DNA from 3 places in the Promicromonospora sp. NPDC019610 genome. Region 1 is predicted to be linked to each of the others. Evidence: predicted binding sites of a transcription regulator. Region 1 holds the regulator's gene; each other region holds the start of a gene.

Region 1 (3,269 bases):
CCGACCCCGCGGCGCAGCATCTCGAACAGCTTGCTGAACGCGTCGGCGACGACGTCCTCCGCGTCAGCGGCCGGGACGTACTGCCGGGCGAGGGCGCGAGCGGCGGCCGAGTGACGCTCGTAGAGCACGCCAAAAGCGTCACGGTCACCTGACCTGACCTGCAGAATCAGTTCCGCGTCGCTAGGGGTTTCCCCTGTGCTGCTCTCGACTTGCCTCACGTCTACCCAGACTCTCGCGGTGGTCGCGCTGCCGTTGACTGTCGCCGTCCTGCCAAGACTATAGAGCCAGGCGGCAGATTTAGGGGGTGGAATTCCAGATTCCGGGGTGACGCCCGGGTGAAGTCCGGCACCTCACTCTCGAAGGTGCGTCATGATGTATCCCCGTGAGGGTCCCATCAGTATGAGCGAGGCACAGCAGGAGGCGCGGGTGCGTGTGCACGACCTGCGCGAGCGGTGGCGCGCTACGAGTCTGGCGTCGGTTTGGATCCGGCCGAACGACTGGGAGCACCCCGCCGCAGAAGCGCTAGCAGAGGCACTGGCCGAGGGCCGTGGCGTGATCGCGCCGGCCGAACGGCTCGGTGCGGCGCGCGCCGGGGTGGGTGCGGGGATCACCGAGGCCCTGGACGACGTCGCCTGTCTCTACGCCGCCTTCGGGCGGCCCACGGACGTCGGCGCGCTGCGCGCCGCGGCGATCGGCTGGGTCGGGGAGCGCGAGCGCGTGCCCTACCAGATCGCCACGCACGACCCCTCGACCGGCCTGCCCACGGGTGAGTACCTGGGCGAGCGGCTGCGCGAGACCTACGGCGTCGCCCAGCGCACCGGCTCGACCGCGGGCGAGTCCCACTGCCTGCTGGTGCTCGACGTGGGCCTGGAGAACCTCGACACCTGGCAGCGGCTCGCGCGCTCCGCCGCGATCGGCCGCACCCTCCACCAGGTGTTCGGCGAGGGCCACCCGATGGCGGCCGTCGGCGACGGCACGTTCGTGGTGCTGTGCGAGCGCGGCCCGACGACGGCGGAGCTCGGCCAGTCGCTGCGCCGCGTCGTGGAGCGCAACGCCGAGGTGCTCGGCCTGACGACAGAGGTGCGCCGCCCGACCCGGGTGTGGGTCGAGCGGCTTCCCGGGACGCACGGCGACGCGCTGCTCCTCCTGGACCACCTGGCGCGCTGAGCGCGTGCTGAGCGCCGGGCGCCTCGCGCCCGGCCCCCGACCGTGCGCGAGGGCTCAGGCCTGCTCGAAGGTGAGGCAGTCGGCGTGCCCCGGGTCCTCGGGGCCCGGTCCCACGCGGATCGACGCCGCGTTGCACTCCAGGTGGTCGTTGTGGGTGCACTCCGCGCGCTGGCAGGCGCCCACGTGGGCGATCACCTTCTCCAGGCCGCCCTTGGTGCTCAGCGGGATGAACGTGGCACAGGAGGCGTCGCCCGTGTGGCCTCCGATGGTGACGGCGCCGGCGTGGCAGCCGTGCTCGTGGTTGTACCCGCAGCCGTCGATCGAGCACTCGACGACCTCGGGCATTTCCATCAGCGTGCTCATGGCATCTCTCCTCGCTCGGTGCGTCACTCCTGCGGAATACACCGATCGTATTCCGAAAGAAGAGATCGCGTAGAGCAAGGAATGCCTTACCTATACCCGGGCGCGCATTCTTGGTTAACGAAAGAATGCCATTGCTGAAATCAGCCGCGCGTCGAGGACGCGGTCACTCCTCGCGCCGCGGAGCCGGGCGCCAGAGCACCACGGCCCCTCCGCCGACGGCGCGGTGCTCCAGGTCCACGCGCACCGCGGCGCTGCGGACGCGCTGACCGCGCTGGACCACCACGACGTCGCCCGCCGCCGGTCCCGCGGCGAACACGCGCCCCTCCTCCTGGACCCGCATCAGCAGGTCGCCGAGGCGCTCCTCCAGCACGGAGACGTGCGCCTCCAGGTCGAGGATGCGCTTGATCCCGGCGAGGTTGATGCCCTCGCCCTGGGCGAGCCGCTGCACCTGCAACAGACGGGCCACGTCGCGGCGCGAGTACCGGCGCCCGCGGCCGCGCGTGCGGCGGGGCACCACCAGGCCGAGGCGGTCGTACTGCCGCAGCGTCTGCGGGTGCATCCCCGCGAGCTCGGCGGCCTTGGACACGGTGAGCACGGGTGTGTCGTCGTCGACCATGCTCACCTCCGAAGTCTGTTCTGCACTGTTGGTGCGGGCAGGTTAGCCGAACCCGGTGCGGCAGGGCAGCCACCCCACCGCACCGGTCCTCACTCCGCCGCCCGCGCGGCCAGCCCGGCGCGCACGTCCTCGCCGTCGCTCTCGGCGGCGAACGCCTCGAGCGCCTGCCGGGCCTTCCTGCTGAGCTTCTGCGGCACGGCCACCTGCACGGTGAAGAGCAGGTCGCCGGTCGCCTTCGCCGTCTGTACGCCACGCCCCTTGACGCGCAGCACCCGGCCCGACGGCGTGCCCGCGGGCACCTTGAGCCGCACCGTGGCGCCGTCCAGGGTGGGCACCTCCAGCGTGGTGCCGAGCGCCGCCTCCGCGAACGTGACGGGCACGGTCATGCGCAGGTCCGTGCCGTCCAGCGTCCAGACCGGGTGCGGCGTGACGTGCACGGTCACGACGAGGTCACCCGCCGGACCGCCGGCCACCCCGGGCCGGCCCTTGCCCCGCAGCCGGATCTTCTTGCCGTCGTTGATCCCCGCGGGGATCCGGGCCGTGAAGGTGCGGCCGTTGACCTCGAGCTCCGCCGTCGTGCCCTCCACGGCCGCCCGGAACGGCAGCGTGACCTGGGCGGCGACGTCCGCACCCGGGGTCGGGGTCGTGTATCCGGTGGTTCCCGCGCCGTAGGCCGTCCGGCCTGCGCCGGCGCCGAACATGGAGCCGAGGATGTCCTCGAAGCCGCCGTTCCCGCCCTGGGGGTAGCGGACGCGCGGCCCGCCCCGGCCCGCGCCCTGGGCGCCGCCGAACATGGCGCCCATGATGTCCTCGAACCCGCCGGCCCCGGCACCACCGGCGCCCGCCGAGAAGCGGGCGCCGCCCGCCATGGCACGCACGGCGTCGTACTGGCGGCGCTGCTCCGGGTCGGAGAGCACCGCGTAGGCCTCGCCGATCTCCTTGAACTTGGACTCCGCCGCCGCGTTCCCCTGGTTCTGGTCGGGGTGGTACTGACGCGCGAGCTTGCGGTAGGCCTTCTTGACGGCCGCGTCGTCGGCGTCCTTGGGCACGCCCAGCACGGCGTAGAAGTCCTTCTCCATCCAGTCCTGACCGGTCATGGCACCTCCTTCCGCACTGTGGCCCC
Region 2 (3,269 bases), on a different contig from region 1:
GCGGCGCGGCTGGCGCTGGCCTCCGCGGAGGACGCCGCCCCGGCCGCCGGTGCCGCCCGATGACGGACCGGCCCACGGCCGGCGTCGACATCGGGGGCACCAAGATCAAGGCCGCCGTCGTCACGACCGACGGCGCGGTGCTCGCCTCGGCGACCGCGCCCACGCCGTCGGGCGGCGCGGCGATGCTCGACGTCGCGGCGGAGCTGGTCGCGGGTGCGACGGCGTCGGCGGGCGTGCCCGTGGCGGCCGTCGGCGTGGGCGCGGCCGGCGTCGTCGACCCCGTGACGGGCGAGGTGCTGGCGGCCAGCGACTCCTTCGTCGACTGGGTGGGCACGAACCTGCGCTCCGGGCTCGCCGCCCGGACCGGACTGCCGGTGACCGTCGCGAACGACGTCGACTCGTTCCTCGTGGGCGAGGCGACCTGGGGCGCCGTCCGCGGTGTCCGGTCGGCGGCGGGCATCGCGCTCGGGACCGGCGTCGGGGGAGCGCTGTGGCTGGACGGCGCGCTGTACCGGGGCGCGGGCGCGGCGGGGGAGATCGGGCACATGCCCGGGTTCGGCGACACGCGGTGCACCTGCGGGCAGCGGGGGCACCTGGAGACGCTCGCGTCCGGACGGTCGGTGGAGCGGCGGTACGCGGAGCTGGTGGCGGCGGGCGGCTCGGGCGGTGTCCTGCGGGGTGCGGCCGGCGTCGGCGTCGCCCCCGGGGCCGGCATCGCTGCCGGGGCCGGTGTCGTCGTCGGCGCGGCGGAGATCGAGGCGCAGGCCCGGGCCGGGGACGAGGCCGCGGTGCGCGTGCTGGCCGACGCCGGCCACGCGGTCGGCTCGGCGGTGCTGGTGCTGGCGGCGCTGCTCGACGTCGGGCACGTGGTGGTGGGCGGCGGGCTGGCCCACGCCTGGGACCTGCTGGAACCCGCGATCCGGGCCCGGCTGGCGGACGAGCCGCCGGTCTCGGGGCACACGGTCGAGGTGCGCCGGGCCGTGCTGGGCGGCGACGCGACGGTGGTGGGCGCGGCGGCCCTGGCCCGGCCCTGACGGGTGGCGCAGATGAGATCGGTCAGCTGCCCCGGCCCGGCAGCAGAACGCGGACGGCGCCCGGCCGCGGGGTGCGGTCGGGCGCCGTCGGGTGGCTGCCTGAGGGGATCAGGCGGCGGTGGTGACCTCGATGCGCTGCGGCGTGGTGCCGGCGAAGACGCCCGGCACGGTGACCGTCAGCACGCCCGCGTCGTAGGACGCGCGGACGACGTCGCCGTCCACGGCCCTGGGCAGCGTGACGACGCGGCGGAAGGAGCCGAAGCGGACCTCCGAGATGCGGCGGCCCTCGGACTCCTCCGAGCGCTGGTCCTTGCGCTCGCCGCGGACGACGAGCTTGCGGCCCTCGACCTCGACGGTGATGTCGTCGGCCGGGTTGACGCCCGGCAGGTCGAGGCGGGCGACGAGGTCCTCGCCCTCACGGTAGACGTCGGCCGCGGGCACGACGCCCTCGGAGACGCCGAGCTGCTGGCTCCACGGCTCGCGCAGCCAGGTGCTGGCGAACGGGGAACGGGTAAGAACGGTGGTCATGATGTCCTCCTCCGGACGGGTCTGATGACGGGTACAACCTGAGTCGACCCGACTCAATTTCCGGGTTCGCCGACGGCGGACGCCACCCTCCCGCACCCCGTGTCAGTGGCGGGTGATCGTGAGGCTCGCGTCGTCCGGGCCCACGACGACGTCCGCCGCGCCGCCGACCGGGATCGTGAGCAGCGGGCTGGTGTGGCCCAGGTCGACCCCTGCCAGCACCGGCTTGCCGGCCAGCGCGGGCTGCCGCGCGACGATCTCGTCGAGCGCCGCGCGCGTCATGCCCGAGGCGGTCTGGAACCGGCCGACGACCAGCCCGGTCACGCCGGCGGCGTCGGGCAGCTGGAGCAGGGACGTGAGGTTGCGGGCGAAGGCGACCGTGTTCGACTCGTAGTCGTCCTCGATGAAGAGGAGCGCGCCGTCGAGCGACGGCATGTTCGCCGTGCCCTGGAGCAGGTTGAGCGTGCAGAGGTTGCCGCCCACGATCCGGCCCGACGCCTGCCCGGGCCGCAACCGCCACCAGCCCTCGTTGGCCACCGGGGTGCGGGCGTCCTGGTCGAGGAACCACAGGTCGTCCGTCCAGGCCGCCGACGGCTCGACGGCGATCGGGTCCTCGGTCGTGACCGCGGCACGGAACCAGTCGCCGGTGGGCTCGAAGTGGTCGCGCATGCCCCAGCTCGACCAGTGCGGGCCGGAGTAGGTGGCCAGGCCCGTGCGGGCGAGGATCGCGTTCTGCAGCGCAGTGATGTCCGAGTAGCCGCAGAACACCTTGGGGTGGGCCGCGATCAGGTCGAAGTCGAGGTAGGGGAGCAGCTCGTTGCTGTTGAACCCGCCGATCACCGTGAGGATGCCCGCGACGGCGGGGTCGGCGAACGCTGCGTGCAGGTCGGCGACGCGGTGCTCGATCGAGGCGCTGCGGAACTGGTCGTCCTCGTCGACGTGCTCGCCGAACGTCAGCGTGAGTCCCATCGCGGCGAACCGCTCGTCGATCCAACGGGTGTTGTCGTGCTCCATGACCATGGCCCGCGACCGGGCGGGGGCGATGACGCGGACGGTGTCGCCGGAGCGGAGCTTGGGCGGGACGATGGTTGCGTGCGCTGACATGACCGCAGCCTAGGACGACGCCGTGGGTGCCGGCCCCGGAATTTTCCGACCAGTTCCCGACAAGGAGGAACGATGCGTGCCACCCGGATCATGGCCAACCTGCGGGTGGCCGACCTCGACGCGGCCAAGGACTTCTATGCCGACTACCTCGGGCTGAGCACCGAGGAGTTCAACCTGGGCTGGGTGGCTCGCTACACGTCGCCGTCCACCGGCGCGGTGGTCCAGCTCGTGACGCGCGACGCGACTGCCGCCGCGGACGCAGCCGTCTCGATCCACACACCCGACGTCGAGGGTGCGTACGCCGAGGCGCGGCAGCGGGGGTACGAGATCGTGCACCCGCTGACGACGGAGTCGTGGGGAGTGCGGCGGTTCCTGGTGCGGGCGCCCGACGGCACGGTGGTCAACGTGGTGCAGCACGCGGACTGACGGGTTCCCTGGGCGCTCGACGAGATGCCCTGATAGCATCTGCTATCAGGAGGTGGTTCGGGTGGAACGTCAGCCGGTGGAGCGAGAGACGGAGCGGGAATCAGCAGTCGAGCGTGCTTTCGCCGAGCACCTCATGCGGACGAGCCGGCATGCGGGCGAGCTACGAGCGGCTGCCACGCG
Region 3 (3,269 bases), on a different contig from region 1:
GGCGCGCTCGTCGTCGAACAGGAAGTCCGCCAGCGACTTGGCGAGCTCCGTCTTGCCGACGCCCGTCGGGCCGAGGAACAGGAACGACCCGGTGGGCCGGTCGGGGTCGGAGACGCCGGCGCGGGTGCGCCGCACGGCGTCGGACACCGCGGCGACCGCGGCCCGCTGGCCGATCAGACGCTGCCCGAGCACGTCCTCCATGTGCAGGAGCTTCTCGGACTCGCCCTGGAGCAGCCGCCCGGCGGGAATGCCGGTCCACGCCGCGACCACCTCGGCGATCTCGTCGGCGCCGACCTTGTCGGCGATCATCGGCTGGTCCGGGGACGGCAGCGCCTCGACCTCGGACTCCTCCTCCTCGGCGGCCGCGAGCTCCTTCTCGACGACGGGGATCTCGCCGTACTGGATGCGTGCCGCACCCTCCAGGTCGCCCTCGCGGAGCTTGCGCTCGGCGTCGGTGCGCAGCTCGTCCAGGCGTGCGCGCAGGTCACCCACGCGGTTGTGCCCGGCCTTCTCGGACTCCCAGCGCGCGGTCAGGGCGGCCAGGGCCTCCCGGCGGTCGGCCAGGTCGGCCCGCAGGCGCTGGAGCCGGTCCTTGGAGCCGGCGTCCTCCGACTCGGAGAGCACGACCTCCTCCATCTCGAGGCGCGTGACGGCGCGCTGCAGCTCGTCGATCTCGATCGGCGAGGAGTCGAGCTCCATGCGCAGGCGGGACGCGGCCTCGTCGACCAGGTCGATCGCCTTGTCGGGAAGCTGCCGGCCGGAGATGTACCGGTCGGAGAGCGACGCGGCGGCCACGAGCGCCGAGTCGGCGATCGTGACCTTGTGGTGCGCCTCGTAGCGCTCCTTGAGCCCGCGCAGGATCGCCACGGTGTCCTCCACCGAGGGCTCGCCCACGAAGACCTGCTGGAACCGGCGCTCCAGCGCCGGGTCCTTCTCGATGTGCTCGCGGTACTCGTCGAGCGTGGTGGCGCCGACCATGCGGAGCTCGCCGCGGGCCAGCATGGGCTTGAGCATGTTGCCGGCGTCCATCGCGCCGTCGCCGCCGGCACCCGCGCCGACCACGGTGTGCAGCTCGTCGATGAAGGTGACCACCTCGCCGTCCGACGCCGTGATCTCCTCCAGGACGGCCTTGAGGCGCTCCTCGAACTCGCCGCGGTACTTGGCGCCGGCCACCATCGAGGCCAGGTCGAGGGCGATCAGGCGCTTGCCCTTGAGAGACTCGGGCACGTCGCCGGCGACCACGCGCTGGGCCAGGCCCTCGACGACGGCGGTCTTGCCGACACCGGGTTCACCGATGAGCACGGGGTTGTTCTTGGTGCGGCGGCTCAGCACCTGGATCACGCGGCGGATCTCCGCGTCGCGGCCGATCACCGGGTCCAGCTTGCCGTCGCGCGCCTGCTGCGTGAGGTCGGTGCCGTACTGCTCCAGCGCCTTGTAGGTGCCCTCCGGGTTGGGGCTCGTGACACGGCCGGAACCACGGACGGCGGGCAGGGCCGCGCGCAGCGCGTCGGCGGTCGCCCCGGCATCGGACAGGATCTGCGCCGCGGACGACTGCCCGGCGGCGAGCGCGATGAGCAGGTGCTCCGTGGAGACGTACTCGTCGCCCAGCCCCTGGGCCTCCTTGCCCGCCAGGTCGAGCACCGTCGCCAGGGCGCGGCTCGCGCTCGGCTGGGCCGTGCTGGACCCGCTGGCCTGGGGCAGCGCGACAAGGGCGGCGCGCACCTGCTGGCCGATGGCCTGCGCGTTCGCCCCGACCGCGTCGAGCAGTCCGACGGCCACACCGCGCTCCTGCGTGAGCAGCGAGGCGAGCAGGTGGACCGGCTCGAGCTGCGGGTTGCCGGCGGCCGACGCCGACTGGATGGCGTCGCCGATCGCCTGCTGCGACATGGTCGTGAACTTGGTGTCCATGAAGCCTCCCGGGGCTGGTGAAAGTGGGCTCAGTTCTACCCAGGTGAAACCGTCTCAAAGTTGAGCCTATTCCACTCAACTTGATAATCACTGTAGCGCGCCTCACCCACACTCGTACGGTGGCGGCATGAGCACCCAGGTCATCGTCCTCAACGGCGGGTCCAGCTCGGGAAAGTCCGCGATCGCCCGCGACCTCCAGGCCGTGCTGCCCGAGCCCTGGCTCTCGCTCAGCATCGACACCCTGGTCGACGCGATGCCCGCACGGCTGACGGCCGGCGGCGACGGGATCGGGTTCGCCGACGACGGGGGCGTCGCCGTCGGCCAGGACTTCATGGCGCTGCAGGACGCCTGGATCGCCGGGCTGGTCGCCATGGCACGGGCCGGCGCGCACCTCGTGGTCGACGACGTGTTCCTCGGCGGCGCCCGGTCCCAGCGCCGCTGGCTCGACGCGCTGGGCGACGTACCGACGCTCTGGGTGGGCGTGCGGTGCGACCCCGCGGTCGCCGCACGGCGCGAGGCCGCCCGCGGCGACCGGGTCACGGGCATGGCCGCGCAGCAGGCCGACGTCGTCCACCGGGGCGTCCGGTACGACCTGGAGGTCGACACCACGGGCACCGGGTCGCTGGACTGTGCGCGGACCATCGCCGCACACCTGAGATCATCACGGGGTGACCGAGCAGACTGACGACTCCCTGACCCCACCCCGCGCCGTCCTCGTGGGGATCGTCGGCGGGTCCTTCTCGGGGCTGTTCGGCCTGGGCGGCGGCATCGTGATGGTGCCGCTCCTGACCTCGCTCGGCGGCCTCACGCAGCGCCGGGCCAGCGCCTACTCGCTCGCGGCGATCCTGCCGGCGGCGATCGTCGGCTCCATCCCGTACCTGACCCACCAGGCGGTCGACCTGATCTCGGCCGCGCTGCTCGTGGTCGGCTCCGTGGTCGGCGCGGCCTACGGCGCGCGGCTGCTCGCGCGCGTACCGGAGACCCTGCTGCGCTGGCTGTTCGTCGGCGTGCTCGTCGCGGGCATCGTGCGCTCCCTGCTCGACGCGTTCGCCGACCCGCCGTCGGTCAGCACGGCGCAGGGGATCCCCAGCCTGCTCGACGGCGCGGGCATGGTCGGGCTCGGCCTCGTCATGGGCATCGCGTCGGGCCTGCTCGGCATCGGCGGCGGCCAGATCGCGGTGCCGGGGCTGTCCGCGCTGTTCGACTTCGCCCCCGCGCTCGCCAAGGGCACGTCGCTGGTCGCGATGATCCCCACCGCCGTCTCCGGCACATGGGTCAACGCGCGCAACGGCCTGGTGCACCTCAAGACGGCGGCCATCATCGGCCTGGTCGCGTCGGTGTTCTCGTTCGGCGGCGCGAGC

The links. The regulator HspR, encoded in region 1, represses chaperone genes until heat shock. The targets are predictions, from matches to a motif close to AAGTTGAGTCNNNNNGACTCAACTT.
Region 2: ACH45N_RS06320 (Hsp20/alpha crystallin family protein) is a predicted target of HspR. The motif match lies at 1,598-1,622, and genes of this name have one in related genera.
Region 3: clpB (ATP-dependent chaperone ClpB) is a predicted target of HspR. The motif match lies at 1,966-1,990, and genes of this name have one in related genera.

Annotation. Positions count from the first base shown of each region.
Region 1 is NZ_JBIRXX010000003.1:47,240-50,508, reverse strand. It holds gene ACH45N_RS21350 (sigma-70 family RNA polymerase sigma factor) at 1-128, opposite strand, end outside; gene ACH45N_RS21345 (hypothetical protein) at 400-1,167, shown strand; gene ACH45N_RS21340 (DUF1540 domain-containing protein) at 1,222-1,530, opposite strand; gene ACH45N_RS21335 (heat shock protein transcriptional repressor HspR) at 1,694-2,146, opposite strand; gene ACH45N_RS21330 (DnaJ C-terminal domain-containing protein) at 2,236-3,243, opposite strand.
Region 2 is NZ_JBIRXX010000001.1:1,427,286-1,430,554, forward strand. It holds gene ACH45N_RS06310 (dipeptide ABC transporter ATP-binding protein) at 1-63, shown strand, start outside; gene ACH45N_RS06315 (ROK family protein) at 60-1,034, shown strand; gene ACH45N_RS06320 (Hsp20/alpha crystallin family protein) at 1,143-1,562, opposite strand; gene ACH45N_RS06325 (S66 peptidase family protein) at 1,665-2,663, opposite strand; gene ACH45N_RS06330 (VOC family protein) at 2,736-3,089, shown strand; gene ACH45N_RS06335 (nucleotidyltransferase family protein) at 3,151-3,269, shown strand, end outside.
Region 3 is NZ_JBIRXX010000001.1:533,386-536,654, reverse strand. It holds gene clpB (ATP-dependent chaperone ClpB) at 1-1,908, opposite strand, end outside; gene cpt (chloramphenicol phosphotransferase CPT) at 2,036-2,593, shown strand; gene ACH45N_RS02315 (sulfite exporter TauE/SafE family protein) at 2,577-3,269, shown strand, end outside.